Linked DNA regions of Desulforapulum autotrophicum HRM2. The main gene of each other region encodes a partner of the protein of the gene in region 2 in a complex. Links are inferred from orthologs where the notes say so. Each region holds a gene or a part of one and is shown on either strand. Other genes may lie near its edges. The genes, in order: groL and metK.

Region 1 (7,046 bases), 830 kb from region 2 along the record:
AGCCGCTCATTAAAGGCCCAGTTCTGACGGATTCTATACATCAACTCAACATTGTAGAGATCAATTGCCGTTAACTCTGTTTTATCACCCTTTGCGCCAGCACCGGTCACACCGGTCACACCGGTTACACCAGTCACACCTGTCACAGGCCTTGAACCGGCCTGGGCTTCAACTGCCTTCTCAAGCCTTGAAAAGGCCCGTTCAAGGGTGTTGTCGGCCGAAGGTGTCGATGTTTCCACTTTTTTCGCAATGGATTTTCTGGCACTTTCCATTACTTTGTCCGCCTTAAATGTCTTTTTCTTTAACGCAAGTTTCCGGTCGGGTTCAGCTGCCTGGACGGGTTCTGGAGCCTTTACCGGTTCAGTGATTTTTTCTGCAACGCTTTCGGGTTCTGGGGGGTGAACAACACGCTCCGGGACAGTCACTGTCTGCTTTACAGGCGTTTTAACTGCTGCTGGCTTGGGTGGCGGTTGAATCACCGGTTCTTCCTTGACGTCGGCTTCCACAGCATCCCCCAGGGTGGCTGAGACTTCGCCGGGCAGGGACAGGGAGACAAGATCCACCTGAATGACCAGTGGCAAGACCCGTTTTGGAGGGATGCTCTGGACGAAAAACAGACCCCATGCAAGGGCAATATGCACAAGCACAGAGCACAGGCAGAGAGTGAGGCCCCAGACGCCTCTAAAACCAGACTCGTCCGAACCCGAACTCAGACGATCAGCTCCCTGGGGACTGGATGATGGGTAAAAAGCATCCATTTCAGCCAATCAGGACTTATCTTCCGCAGGAAGTGTAATCAGGCCCAGGGTTGTCACCCCCGCAAGGCGTACCCGGGACATGACATTGACTACCACCCCGTAGGGGACCTCCCGGTCAGCCTTCAGGAGAACTCCCCTGTTTTCAACGTTGCCAAAGATGGCTCTGAGCTTCTCGGTAAGGTTTGTCACATCTGCAACCTGGTCGTTGATAAAAACCTGGCCGTCGACCTTAATGGAGATCACCAGGGACTCTTCTTCCTTGGCAAGGGGGGTGGAACTCACCTGGGGAAGGTTCACATCAACCCCCTGGACCATCATGGGAGCCGTGACCATAAAAATGATAAGTAAAACCAGCATGACATCAACAAAGGGAGTAACGTTGATCTCGCCCATGAGCTGGTCATTGCCGAAACTGCCGTGACCTGACTGCATCACACCCCCCTTTGCTTATGAATATCCCGCTCAATGATGTTGAGAAGATCTGCGGCAAAGCTCTGGAGTTCAGAATCAAGCACCCTGATTCTGTCAGTAAAATAATTGTAGGCAATCACCGCTGGGATGGCAACTGCAAGTCCTGCCGCAGTTGCAACTAAGGCCTCGGAGATACCCGGTGCCACAACAGCCAGACTTGCCGACCCCGTGGTACCGATACCGTGGAAGGTGTTCATGATACCCCATACCGTTCCAAACAGTCCGATAAAAGGCGCTGTATTTCCGGCCGTGGCAAGGAAGGGCACCAGCTGGGACAGACGTCTGACCTCAAGGTTGATGGACCGCCTCAGTGCCCGTTTCACATTACCAAGCCCCATGAAATTCGTGTCCGTGGCTCTTTTTTCACCGACCCCTTCCCCGCTGGGTTCCGATGCTCTTTTAATCTCAAGGTAACCGGCTACAAACACCCGGGCAACCGGGCTCTGTTTCAAGACCTTGGCCTTTGAAAAGGCATCTGAAAGATTCCGGCACTGCCAGAAAAGATCAGTAAAGTCAACGGATTCACCATAGGCCTTTTTAACATATCTGTACTTGATGAAAATAATGGCCCAGGAGGTGATGGAAAAGAACAAGAGCAGCAGAAGCACAAGCTTAACAACAAGCCCGGCATTGCTCAGCATATGAAAAATTCCGCTTGTTTCAGGAGTCATAAATATGTCCACATCTATGTGTTACAGGTATCGGGGTTCAAAACTGATAAAATATATGAGCCGTCATCAAATGTCAAGTGCTCCACGATAAAAGCCCCTGCGCAAAAGTATGCACAGGGGCTTGTGTAACACTATTCAGGTGTTTTGGGTTACATCATTCCGCCCATTCCACCCATTCCGCCCATTCCACCACCGGGCATTCCACCAGGCATTCCGCCGTCTTTCTCTTCGGGCTTGTCAGCGATCATGGCTTCAGTGGTGAGCATGATGGATGCAACACTTGCCGCATTCTGAAGGGCAAAACGAACAACTTTTTTAGGATCAATAACACCAGCTTCGATAAGATCCTCATACACGTTGGTCCTTGCATTGTAACCAAAGGAACCCTTACCTTCTTTTACGGCATTGATAACAACAGAACCTTCAACGCCTGCATTGTTTGCAATCTGTCGAAGGGGCTCTTCAATTGCCCTGGCAACCACTTTAACTCCAAGCTTCTCCTCTTCACTCTCGCCAAGGCCGGCAAGGAGGGAGATACAGCGAACAAGGGCAACGCCACCGCCGGGAACAACACCCTCCTCAACGGCTGCACGGGTTGCATTGAGTGCATCCTCAACCCTTGCCTTTTTCTCTTTCATCTCAGTCTCGGTTGCAGCACCCACGCTGATAACGGCTACACCGCCGATGAGTTTTGCAAGGCGCTCCTGTAGCTTCTCACGATCATAATCAGAGGATGTCTCGTCGATCTGGGCACGGATCATCTTAACCCTGCCTTCAAGATTTTCCCTGGCACCGGCACCGTCGATGATGGTTGTGTTGTCCTTGTCGATCACTACGGACTTGGCCTGGCCAAGGTCGTTGACGCCTACATTTTCAAGCTTAAGTCCGACATCCTCGGAAACAACCTGGCCGCCTGTGAGGATGGCAAGATCTTCAAGCATTGCCTTTCTTCTATCGCCGAATCCAGGAGCCTTGACAGCTGCAACGTTCAAGGTGCCGCGAATCTTGTTCACAACCAGTGTGGCAAGGGCTTCGCCTTCAATGTCTTCAGCCACGATGACCAGGGGTTTGCCAAGCTTGGCAACCTCTTCAAGCACCGGGAGAAGATCTTTCATGCTGGAGATTTTCTTGTCGCAGATGAGAATATAGGGATTGTCCATCTCGGCAACCATCTTCTCTGCATTGGTTGCAAAGTAGGGAGAAAGATAACCGCGGTCAAACTGCATACCCTCAACAACGTCCAGGGTGGTCTCCATTGATTTTGCCTCTTCAACGGTGATAACACCCTCTTTACCAACCTTGCCCATGGCCTCTGCAATGATATTACCAATGGTCTCATCACTGTTGGCTGAGATGGTTCCAATCTGGGCAATTTCCTTCTGATCCTTGGTGGGTTTGCTGATGGCCTCGAGCTCTGCAATAATCTTTTCCACAGCAAGATCGATACCCCTCTTGATACCCATGGGGTTGTTGCCGGCCACAACAAGTTTCTGACCCTCTTCATAGATGGCCCTTGCAAGAACAGTTGCAGTGGTGGTTCCGTCGCCAGCCATGTCACTTGTCTTGCTTGACACCTCTTTTACCATCTGGGCGCCCATGTTCTCAAACTTATTCTCAAGGTCAATCTCTTTTGCAACAGTCACACCATCTTTCGTAACAAGGGGCGATCCCCAGGATTTCTCGATAACAACGTTTCTGCCCTTGGGTCCAAGGGTTACAACAACTGCATCTGCAAGGGTTTGTACGCCCTTGAGCATTGCTTCACGGGCTTTTGCAGCATATTTGATTTCTTTAGCCATCTATTGGTTCCTCCATAATATATAGTTTGATTTAATGTATCTGTTCTATTTTGTTGTGCGAAAAGAGAATTGAATATATTTACTCGATAACGCCAAGCACGTCATCCTGGCGCATGATCAGATAATCCGTCCCGTCAATTTTAACCTCGGTTCCGCCGTACTTGCTGAAAAGGATGGTGTCGCCAACCTTGAGATCCATGGGAATCAGTTTTCCGTCTTCACCCACACGACCGTTTCCTGAAGCAACAACCTTACCCTCGGCGGGTTTTTCTTTTGCGGTATCTGGAATAATAATGCCGCCCTTTGTTTTTTCTGTCTCTTGAACTCGCTCAACAAGAATTCTGTCCTGCAAAGGTCTTAAACTCATGATCTAATTCTCCTTAACAAATAATTAATTTACGTTTAACGATTATGGTGTGGCAACTCCGGGGATGAAAAAAGGGAGTTACTCGTCCTTTTTAACGGCCGGTTTAGGGGCTTCGCAGGATTTTGCACAAGCCGCCGTCGTCTCTTTTGGAGGGGTTGACCCGCCGGACTTGGATCCGCCGTAATCCGTGACGTACCAGCCAGAACCTTTTAAATGAAATGAACTGTGGGAGATAAGTTTCTGAAGTTTTCCCTGGCAATGACTGCATGTGGTCAAGGGTGCGTCCGACATTTTCTGAAAGACCTCCTCAATCCTTTTGCAGTTTAAGCATTCATACTCATAAATAGGCATTTTAATCTGTTCTCCAAATAAATTTGATGTTCATGTGTCTCAAAAACAATGATAATGTAGTCAGTCTTTATTCCTTGTCAAGGAGTAAGAGTTAAAATTTAAACCAGTTTGTCAAAGCCCGGTTTTACAGACCTTTCTCCATAGTATTCAAGAATAAGGGCAAGGCCCGCAAGCCGGACCGGTTTAAGAATTTTCAAGGTAAGTGCATGGACCTTCCTTTCTTCCTCCATGGCCGTTTCATGGGTGGTTGCTGCCTCATATATCTGCTGGAATTTGGTAAACCTGACAACGTGAACAAGCTCATGGACCACCACATAAAGAACAAAGGGAAAGAGCTGAAACCCCTCTTTTTCTTCAACAGCCTTTAAAATGGTCCCATCCTGAAGACAGACCCGATAGAAGTTAAAGGCCGACGACCCAAAGGGAACATCCTTTTTTCTTGCCTCATATCCTACCACCTGGGCAAAGGGTCCAACCACCCGCTCATGGTCTGCCAGATTTATTGTTGTCCTCACATCATAGCGGCTTTTAAACCACTGGCTTGAAGACATTTTAAAATAATTACTCACCAACTCTTCAGCTATACTGACTGCTTCTTCAACCGCTTTGATCTGGGCTTGGTCAAACAACTGATACTCTTTCATCCCGTGGGCCTCCTTTAAAAAACAATGGACAGATTCAGGTAGGGTGTGCTATGTATAACGATTAACAGATCATACGGTCAAACAGTTAAAATCAGATAGAAAATTCCTATGAAGGGGGTGATTTTTTTGGGTAGTGTTATAAAGAAACGAAGAAAAAAGATGAGAAAGCATAAGCACAGAAAACTCCTTGCACGAACAAGGCACCAGAGGCGTAAGGGGAAATAAGCGGACTTGAGGATATGGGTTGCGGGGTTGTGAAACAGAAACAGTTTCACCACCCCGCACTCATTTTAATGGGCCACTTTAATTGGTTTTGATCTTCTTGAAATACTTCATGAACTCTGAATCAGTTGAGAGCACAAGCGTGGTCGTACTGTCGAGGGACTCCTTGTAGACGTCAAGGGTTCTTACAAAGGCGTAAAAGTCAGTATCCACCCCGTAGGCCTCGGCATAAATCCGGGCCGCTTCAGCATCTGCCGTTCCTTTAAGTTCCTGGGCCGTTTTGTAGGCCTCAGAACGAATCTTCTGCAGTTCTTTTTCCTTGTCACCCCGAATATTGCTTGCCTCACCCCGGCCTTCCGACCGATACTTTTCAGCAATCTGCCTTCGCTCGGCAATCATCCGCCCGTAGACCGCATCCCTGACCTTTTCAACATAGTTGATGCGCTTGATCTTTACGTCCACAATTTCAATACCAAAGGGTTCAAGCTTTGGCTGGGCCTGCTCAAGAATCCGGCGTGTAAGCTCACTCCTGCCCACCTTTATCTTATACTGGGAAGCCTGATCACCCTCACTCTCCCCATCCATGGCGTCAAAGGTATCCATGGGTCGGTCGCTGTTTCTGACACTTTCCACAAGCCTGAACGAGGTCAGAAAGTTACGCATGGCCGGATCGATGATGTCGTCCAGTCGCCCCATGGCGCTCACCATATTGTTCACCGTCTGAAAGTACTTCACAGGATCAACGATCTTCCAGCGGGCAAATGTATCTACCCATAAAAAAGTCTTGTCCTTGGTCGGCACCTGACCCGGGTCACCATCCCATTCCTGAAGGTTTTTCGGAAAATAGGTGGCCTTCTGCACAAAGGGTACCTTAAATTTCAACCCCGGTTCCGTCACGGGTGATCCAACCACCTTTCCAAACTGGGTCACCACTACCTGCTCTGTCTCGTCAACAATATAGGCCGATGCAAACAGTACAACTACGGCCAGGGCCAGAACCCCCAGAAGAATACCTTTAAACTTCATCATTTTTTATCCCCCTCCTTGCCTGGCCCACTGATAACGCTTGAACCCTGGCCCATGTTCAACAGTGGAAGCAGGTTGGATTGATCTGAATCTACAACATACTTGCCGCCAATCTTTGGCAGAATTTCGGCCATGGCCTCAAGATAGAGACGCTTTTCCGTAATATCCTTTGCCTTTACATACTCCTTGTATACGGATGTAAACCGTGCCCCATCACCCATGGCCCGATTGACCCGGTCAAGGGCATATCCCTCGGCATCCTTGATCACCCTTCTTGCCTCACCCCTTGCCTGGGGAATCGCCTTGTTGAACTCCTCCTTTGCCTTGTAGATGAGCTGTTCTTTTTCTTGAACCGCCTCATTCACCTCATTAAACGACGGTTGCACAGGTTCAGGCACATTGGTTTTCTTCATCTCAATGGTAACAATATGAATCCCTGTTTCAGCCTGGCGCATCTCCTCCTGGAGTCGTTCCCTTGCCGCTATTGCGATTTCCTCACGCTTGGAGATTACCTCGTTAATGCTTCGATCTCCCACCACGGTTCGCATGGTGGCTTCGGCCATATCCCTTAAGATGGAGTTGACGTTTTTAACCTTGAACAGGTATTTGTAGGGATCCGAGATCCGGTACTGAACAATCCAGGGAACCACAGCCACATTAAGATCACCGGTGAGCATGAGTGCTGCACCAATATCTTCACTGTCAGTTGCAAACCTTGAACCACCCGCAGGTGTTGT
Region 2 (6,984 bases):
ACGCCTATATTGCGGGCATGCTCTTTGTCCGGGCGTCCTTACGGGCCGAACGGGTCCATAAGGCCATGCTTTGCCGGGGCTTCAGCGGTAAATTTCTTACCCTTGACACCCCGGTTGAAAACAGGCTCAACCCATTTTTCATGGCGGGTGTTTCAGTGGCGACCCTGGCCCTCGTTGTGATGGAAACCATGTGGAAATAAATCTGTGGAAATTATAAAGAAACCCGTCATCAAGCTTGAAAAGATTTCATTTTCCTATCCCGGTTCAACAGTCAGAATTCTTGACGCCCTTGATCTTGAGGTCTACGCCAGGGATCGCATCGGCCTGATAGCACCCAACGGCAGTGGAAAAACGACCCTGTTTCATACGATCATGGGACTCTGCCGTCCTGATGCGGGAACGATTGAAATCTTTGGCAGGCAGGTATCAACTGAACACGAATTCCAGGCGGTCCGTTCAAAGATCGGGCTCCTGTTCCAGGATGCTGATGACCAGCTGTTCTGTCCCACGGTGGTGGACGATGTGGCCTTTGGCCCCCTTAACCTCGGGCTTTCACCGGACAAGGCCCGGCTAAGGGCACAAAAGATACTTTCCGACCTTGGGATTGCCGACCTTGAAACAGCTATTACCCACAGGCTTTCCGGCGGTCAGAAGCGCCTGGTGGCACTTGCTGCGGTGCTTGCCATGGAACCCCGGGTGCTGCTTCTTGATGAACCCACTGCCGGCCTTGACAACCAGGTCAAAGCGACCCTTGTCAAAATTTTAAACAGCCTTGATATTGCCCATGTGGTTATTTCCCATGAGTTCAACTTTCTTACTTCCGTGACAGACCGGGTTTTTTCAATGGAAAACGGTAAAATACTAACGGATGACGAGGTCAGCGTCCACCAGCATGAGCACATGCACAAGCTCGGCAACCGACCCCATAAACACATTTAGGGGGACAGATGTAAATCTGTCCCCCTAAACGAAATAAAATGAAACTCGTATCATTCCGGCAACCGAAGGAAGGTATTGTCCTCCGCTCAGTCTCGCAGCCTGTCCTGGGCTGCTCCGAGGGAAACGGCAGCTCCTTCAGCGTCCATGCTGACCGCTGCCGTTTAATCCGCTACGGGCAAAACCTCCCCCCGGTCGCCTCTGCTGTCGAACATTCAAGTTTCATGCTTTGTTGTTGCCATGCCGTTTAGTACCGGTAGTGATCCGGTTTGAACGGCCCGTTCACTGGCACGCCAATGTAGTCAGCCTGCTCCTGGGAGAGCTTTGTCACCTTAACCCCGAGGATGTCCAGGTGAAGGCGGGCCACCTCCTCGTCGAGTTCCTTGGGCAGGATGTACACCTTGTTTTCAAGGTCTTCCTTGGCAAGCTTGATCTGGGCCAGGGTCTGGTTGGTGAAGCTGTTGCTCATGACAAAGCTTGGGTGGCCGGTTGCACATCCAAGGTTCACAAGCCGTCCTTCGGCTAAAACGATGATGGATTTACCAGACGCTAGGGTCCACTTGTCCACCTGGGGTTTGATAACGGTCTTGGTGTTGGCCGGGTTTTTCTCAAAAAAAGCCATCTCAATCTCGTTGTCAAAGTGGCCGATGTTGCAGAGGATGGCCTCGTTTCTCATCTTTTCCATGTGCTCGGCCCGGATGACCTGGTAGTTACCCGTGGCGGTTACAAAGATGTCTCCCTGGGGGGCAGCCTCTTCCATGGTCATGACCTGGAACCCTTCCATTGCAGCCTGGAGGGCGCAGATGGGGTCGATTTCGGTGATGATAATCCTGGCACCGTATCCCTTCATTGAGGCGGCGCAACCCTTGCCCACATCGCCATAACCTGCAACCACAACCACCTTACCGGCCAGCATCACATCTGTGGCTCGCTTGATGCCGTCTGCCAGGGATTCCCTGCAGCCGTAGAGGTTGTCAAACTTTGATTTGGTCACTGAATCGTTCACGTTGATGGCCGGAAAAAGCAGCTCTTTTTTGGTCGCAAGGTGATAGAGTCTGTGAACCCCGGTGGTGGTCTCTTCTGAAACCCCCCGAATTTTTTTGGCAATCCCGGTCCACTTAGTGGGGTTCTCTTTATAACCCTGTTTAAGCCGGTTCATCAGGGCAATCTCGTCTGCACTGCCTGAAATATTGTCCAAAAGGGAAGGGGTCGCTTCCACCCTGAAACCCTGGTGGACATATAGGGTGGCGTCACCGCCGTCGTCCACGATCAGATCAGGACCGGTTCCGTCTGGCCAGGTCAGGGCCTGCTCCGTGCACCACCAGAAATCTTCAAGGGATTCACCCTTCCAGGCAAAAACAGCCGCAGATCCCTTGTCGGCAATGGCAGCCGCTGCATGGTCCTGGGTGGAGAAGATGTTACAGGTGGCCCATCTCAGGTCTGCACCCAATTCGTAAAGGGTGTCAATGAGCATGGCCGTCTGTATGGTCATGTGGAGACTTCCCATGATCTTGAACCCCTTGAGGGGTTTTTCCTGTCCGTATTTTTTCCTGAGGGCCATCAGCCCGGGCATCTCTTTTTCCGAGAGCTGCATGTCCTTGTGGCCATCCATGGCAAGGGCAATGTCTTTGACCTTATAGTTAAGATTTGGGTCCAGGGGCATTACCCTGGTTGGGTTTGCTGTCATGTATATACTCCTTAAAGTTAAACAGGCGTTATAAGCCTGCTCGTTCTCTGATCTCTTCTACCTTGTCGGTTCTTTCCCAGGTGAAATCGGGATCATTTCTTCCGAAATGGCCGTAGGCAGCTGTTTTTCTGTAGATGGGGCGCTTCAGATCCAGGGTCCGGATAATCCCTGCAGGTTTGAGTTCAAAAACCTCCCGAACAATTTCAACGGCCCTTTTTTCCGAGATGTTGCCGGTTCCCATGAAGTCCACAAGAAGGGAGACTGGTTCTGCCACGCCAATGGCATAGGCCATCTGGATTTCACATTTATTGGCAAGGCCTGCGGCAACGAGGTTTTTGGCAATGTAACGTCCCATGTATGAAGCACTTCTATCCACCTTGGAGGGATCCTTGCCTGAGAAACAGCCGCCGCCGTGGCTTCCCTGTCCGCCGTAGGTGTCAACAATGATCTTTCTGCCAGTGAGGCCGCAATCTCCCATGGGGCCGCCAATGACAAACTTACCGGTGGGGTTGATGAAAAATTTTGTGTCTCCGTCCATCATCTCGGCCGGGATCACCTTTCGGATCACCTCAGTGATGATGGCGTCCTTGAGGGCCTCATGGGTAATATCTGGCTTGTGCTGGGCCGAGACCACGATGGTGTCCACCCGTTTGGGATGCCCGTTCACATACTCGATGGTTACCTGGGATTTTCCGTCGGGTCTCAGAAAATCCAGGGACCCATTTTTTCTCACCCTTGCGAGTCGCTGGGTCAGTTTATGGGCGTAACTTACAGGCATGGGCATGAGTTCAGGGGTCTCGTCGGTTGCAAAGCCGAACATCAGGCCCTGGTCTCCAGCCCCCTGCTCTTTGCCCGCACCCTCATTCACTCCCTGGGCAATGTCCGGGGACTGGTGGTCAATGCTTGTGACCACCGAGCAGGTCTGCCAGTCAAACCCCATGGTGGAAGAGTGGTAGCCAATCTCTTTGATGGTCTGGCGAACGATTTCCGGAATGTCCACATAGCAGTCTGTGGTGATCTCGCCTGCAATCATGGCAAGGCCGGTGGTTACCAGGGTCTCGCAGGCAACCCTGCAGTTTTTATCTTCAGCCATGATGGCATCAAGGATACTGTCTGATATGGCGTCGGCCACCTTGTCGGGGTGCCCCTCGGTTACAGACTCGGATGTAAACAGCGTGGATATGGGTTCTGTCATGGTTCAACTCCTTATTTGATTGATAATCATTTCAAATTAAGCTATCACCTATAACACATTTGATATGTATAATAAAAAGAAAATAACCCCTGGGTGGGATTTTTTTCAATAAAATCAAGGAGAGATGATGGTGGACAGCAGCACACGAATTACGGGGATCGGCAGTGCCCTGGTGGATCTTTTGATCAATGAAACAGATGGATTCCTTGAGGCCCTTGGCAAGGAAAAGGGGGGTATGACCCTGGTTGAGCACCATGACCAGGAAGAAATTCTTGGAAGAAGCACTGAAAAACCGGTGGTAGTTCCCGGCGGCGCTGCATGCAACACCATTGTGGGAACGGCTAAACTTGGGGGCGAGGCCCGGTTCATCGGCATGCGGGGAACCGATGCCTATGGGGACCAGTATGAGGCGGCCCTGAGGCGGTTCAATGTTGAACCGTTGTTTAATGTTTCGACCAGCACAACCGGCCGGGTGCTTTCTGTCATTACCCCGGATGCCCAGCGGTCCATGTTCACCCACCTTGGGGCCTCGGTTGAGATGGACCCATTAAAGGTGCTGCCCGAGCTGTTCACGGACACGGCCATTGCCGTGATCGAAGGGTATCTGCTGTTCAACCCTGATCTGATGCTGGCATCCCTGAAGAGCGCAAAGGCTGCCGGGGCAAAGATCGCCCTTGACCTTGCAAGCTTTGAGGTGGTCGAAGCGTCAAGGCCTATTCTTGCCGATATCATAGCTGACTACGTTGATATCCTCATTGCCAATGAAGACGAGGCAAAAGCCTATACCGGTTTTACGGACGAGTCTGCCGCCCTCAAGGCCCTGTCAAAGAATGTTGATATCTCTGTTCTCAAAGTCGGTAAACGCGGTTCCCATGTGGCGGCAAATGGCCGGAAGATCCGGATTGACCCCCAGAAGGGCAAAGAGGCAGTGGATACAACGGGCGCAGGGGATCTATGGGCCTCGGGTTTTCTCTACGGGGTTGCCCACGGATATTCCCTTGAACAAAGCGGTAAGATCGGATCCGCCTGTGGGTATGAGGTTTGCCAGGTGGTGGGTGCCCAGGTTCCGGACAAGGCCTGGGACAGGATCAAACAGCTCCTTTAGGAAAAAGTTTCCAGACAAGGGTGCCGGTTGTACCGGTCTGATCCTTTTTTATGGTGTTGCCGTGGGCCAGGGAATCCAGATAGGAACGGATGGTCTGTCTGAGTACAGTTTCGGGCTGATCAGACACCTTCTGGAAAAAGGCAAGCCGGGTCTCAAGTTCTTCGTCAATGGTGACGGTCTGCTCCCAGGAGATGGCGTCCCATGAAAGCTCAGGCAGAAAACCCATGGCCACCAGGAGGTTGAATTTTATCATCAGGGTCTGGGGCTTGTCATCCAGGGGCGTTCCCATAATTCTCAGCCATAGTTCATCCAGGATGGGGTGGGTGCGTCTTGCAGCCCATCCCCTGATGGCGCAGGCGTTTTTTGATGTGGCCATCATGCGGTTGAGGGCCTCGGGTGTTGCAATGGCAGGCGACATAAAGGCGAGGGTCAGATCAAAATGCCGGTGCCACCCCAGGGCTTTGATATCGGCCCTGTCCCAGTCCATGCACACCAGTTTGATCCTGCCTTCAAGGGCTTTAGGAATATTTTCCCGGCACCGGTCAAGCATACCCCGGGAGAAATCAATGGCGGTCACCCTTGCTCCCCGGTCTGCCAGGGCCGTTGCCAGAAGGCCTGTTCCGCATCCGATGTCAAGGATCTCCATCTTGTCCATCAGAAGGCCTTTGTTTTCAAACATCGTTAGGGTTTTGTCTATCCTTCTGGATGCGACTTCATTGTCTCCCCTGTCATAGGCTATGGACGCCCGATCCCAGAATTCAGGCGTTGAAAACCCCTTGTGAACGTCAAATGAATCGTGTTTGTCGATCCTGCGCCACTGGTCTGTCCAGAACTGCGTTGAAAAGACATTGCTGCTTTTTTTCAATGGTTTCTCCCCGGCTTTAAAAACGATGATCCATGAACGATGGCAACAGGGCAATCTGGCACCCCTGTCCTGGTTGACAAATAGGCCTCGCATCCCCCAGGTCTGTCCAAACTTTGCTTGACCTTTCCTGATGGTTTCTTATACCTTTGAACAACATTTGTCCATTCCATCAAAACAACCTTTGACTCAAAGGCAGGTGATCATGTCGGTTTATGACCTTAAGACCCCTTCTTTTCCAGAACTTACAGGCCTGGGACTTAAACTTTCAGCAGGAATGCTTGGAAATCCACTGCTCCAAAGCCTACTTGCACCCCGGCTGTTAAGGGATGCAGGGATCACAAGGTTCAGAACCCTTGCCTTTGATGAAGATCCAAGTTTCACACCCATTCATGGGTTTGAGGACCAGCCCCTTGATTTTGTGGGTGGGATAATTGATCCGATTGCCGAGTTTACATCCTCCCTCAAGGCTGATTTCCCCTGTACTCGTTCCGGGGTAATGGCCTATGTTCACGCCTATCAAAGGGGGGAGAGCGATCCCGTAGAGGTGGCGTCAAAAATTGTCAATGCCGTTGATAAAAACAACGCTGAGCCCCAAAGCATGAATATTTTCATCGCCATGGACAGAAAGGATCTCATGGTCCAGGCCCAGGCCTCAAAACAGCGAATCGACCATGGAACCTCCCTGGGTCTCTTTGACGGTGTGCCCGTTGCCGTAAAGGATGAATTTGATCAGGTTCCCTATCCCACAACCGTTGGCACCTCGTTTTTGGGAAAAAAACCTGCCATTGAAGACGCCACTGTGGTGGCCCGACTTCGAAGCCAGGGGGCACTGCTGGTGGGCAAGGCCAATATGCACGAGATCGGCATTAATCCCAACGGGCTCAACGTCCACTTTGGCGCGGTTCGCAACCCCTATCATCTTGACCATGATGCGGGCGGCAGTTCAAGCGGACCGGCAGCAGCAGTGGCCCTAGGCCTTGTGCCCGTGGCAATCGGTGCCGACGGTGGCGGCAGTATCCGGGTGCCTGCAGGGTATTGCGGGGTTCTTGGCCTCAAGCCCACCTTTGGCCGGGTAAGCGAGCATGGGGCCGCCCCCCTGTGCTGGAGCGTGGGCCATGCCGGTCCCATTGCAGACACGGTGGCGGATTTGGTGCTTGCATATTCAGTGGTGGCAGGCCGGGACCCCAGGGATAAAA

What was found.
Region 1: the proteins of metK (region 2) and groL are in contact, whole or in part, in a cryo-EM structure (PDB 8P4O), measured with the Escherichia coli proteins. The link is inferred for Desulforapulum autotrophicum HRM2 from one-to-one orthologs.

What each region holds. Positions count from the first base shown.
Region 1 is NC_012108.1:3,472,828-3,479,873, forward strand. The notes cover bases 1,375-4,366. They hold groL (chaperonin GroEL), read right to left. Parts: upstream 3,700-4,366; coding sequence 2,050-3,699; downstream 1,375-2,049. Other genes in these bases: tolQ (protein TolQ), read right to left, coding at 1,375-1,900; groES (co-chaperone GroES), read right to left, coding at 3,779-4,066; HRM2_RS15115 (FmdB family zinc ribbon protein), read right to left, coding at 4,145-4,366. Also shown: HRM2_RS15090 (TonB family protein), read right to left, coding at 1-758; protein TolR, read right to left, coding at 768-1,190; more of tolQ, read right to left, coding at 1,190-1,374; more of HRM2_RS15115, read right to left, coding at 4,367-4,417; HRM2_RS15120 (hypothetical protein), read right to left, coding at 4,516-5,061; HRM2_RS26100 (30S ribosomal protein bS22), read left to right, coding at 5,188-5,286; protease modulator HflC, read right to left, coding at 5,365-6,312; FtsH protease activity modulator HflK, read right to left, coding at 6,309-7,046.
Region 2 is NC_012108.1:2,642,543-2,649,526, forward strand. What follows is about bases 1,736-4,665. They hold metK (methionine adenosyltransferase), read right to left. Parts: upstream 3,819-4,665; coding sequence 2,652-3,818; downstream 1,736-2,651. Other genes in these bases: ahcY (adenosylhomocysteinase), read right to left, coding at 1,736-2,623; HRM2_RS11550 (adenosine kinase), read left to right, coding at 3,943-4,665. Also shown: cobalt ECF transporter T component CbiQ, read left to right, coding at 1-200; HRM2_RS11535 (energy-coupling factor ABC transporter ATP-binding protein), read left to right, coding at 205-939; more of ahcY, read right to left, coding at 1,184-1,735; more of HRM2_RS11550, read left to right, coding at 4,666-4,923; HRM2_RS11555 (class I SAM-dependent methyltransferase), read right to left, coding at 4,907-5,881; HRM2_RS11560 (amidase), read left to right, coding at 5,991-6,984. UniProt on the Escherichia coli protein: Catalyzes the formation of S-adenosylmethionine (AdoMet) from methionine and ATP.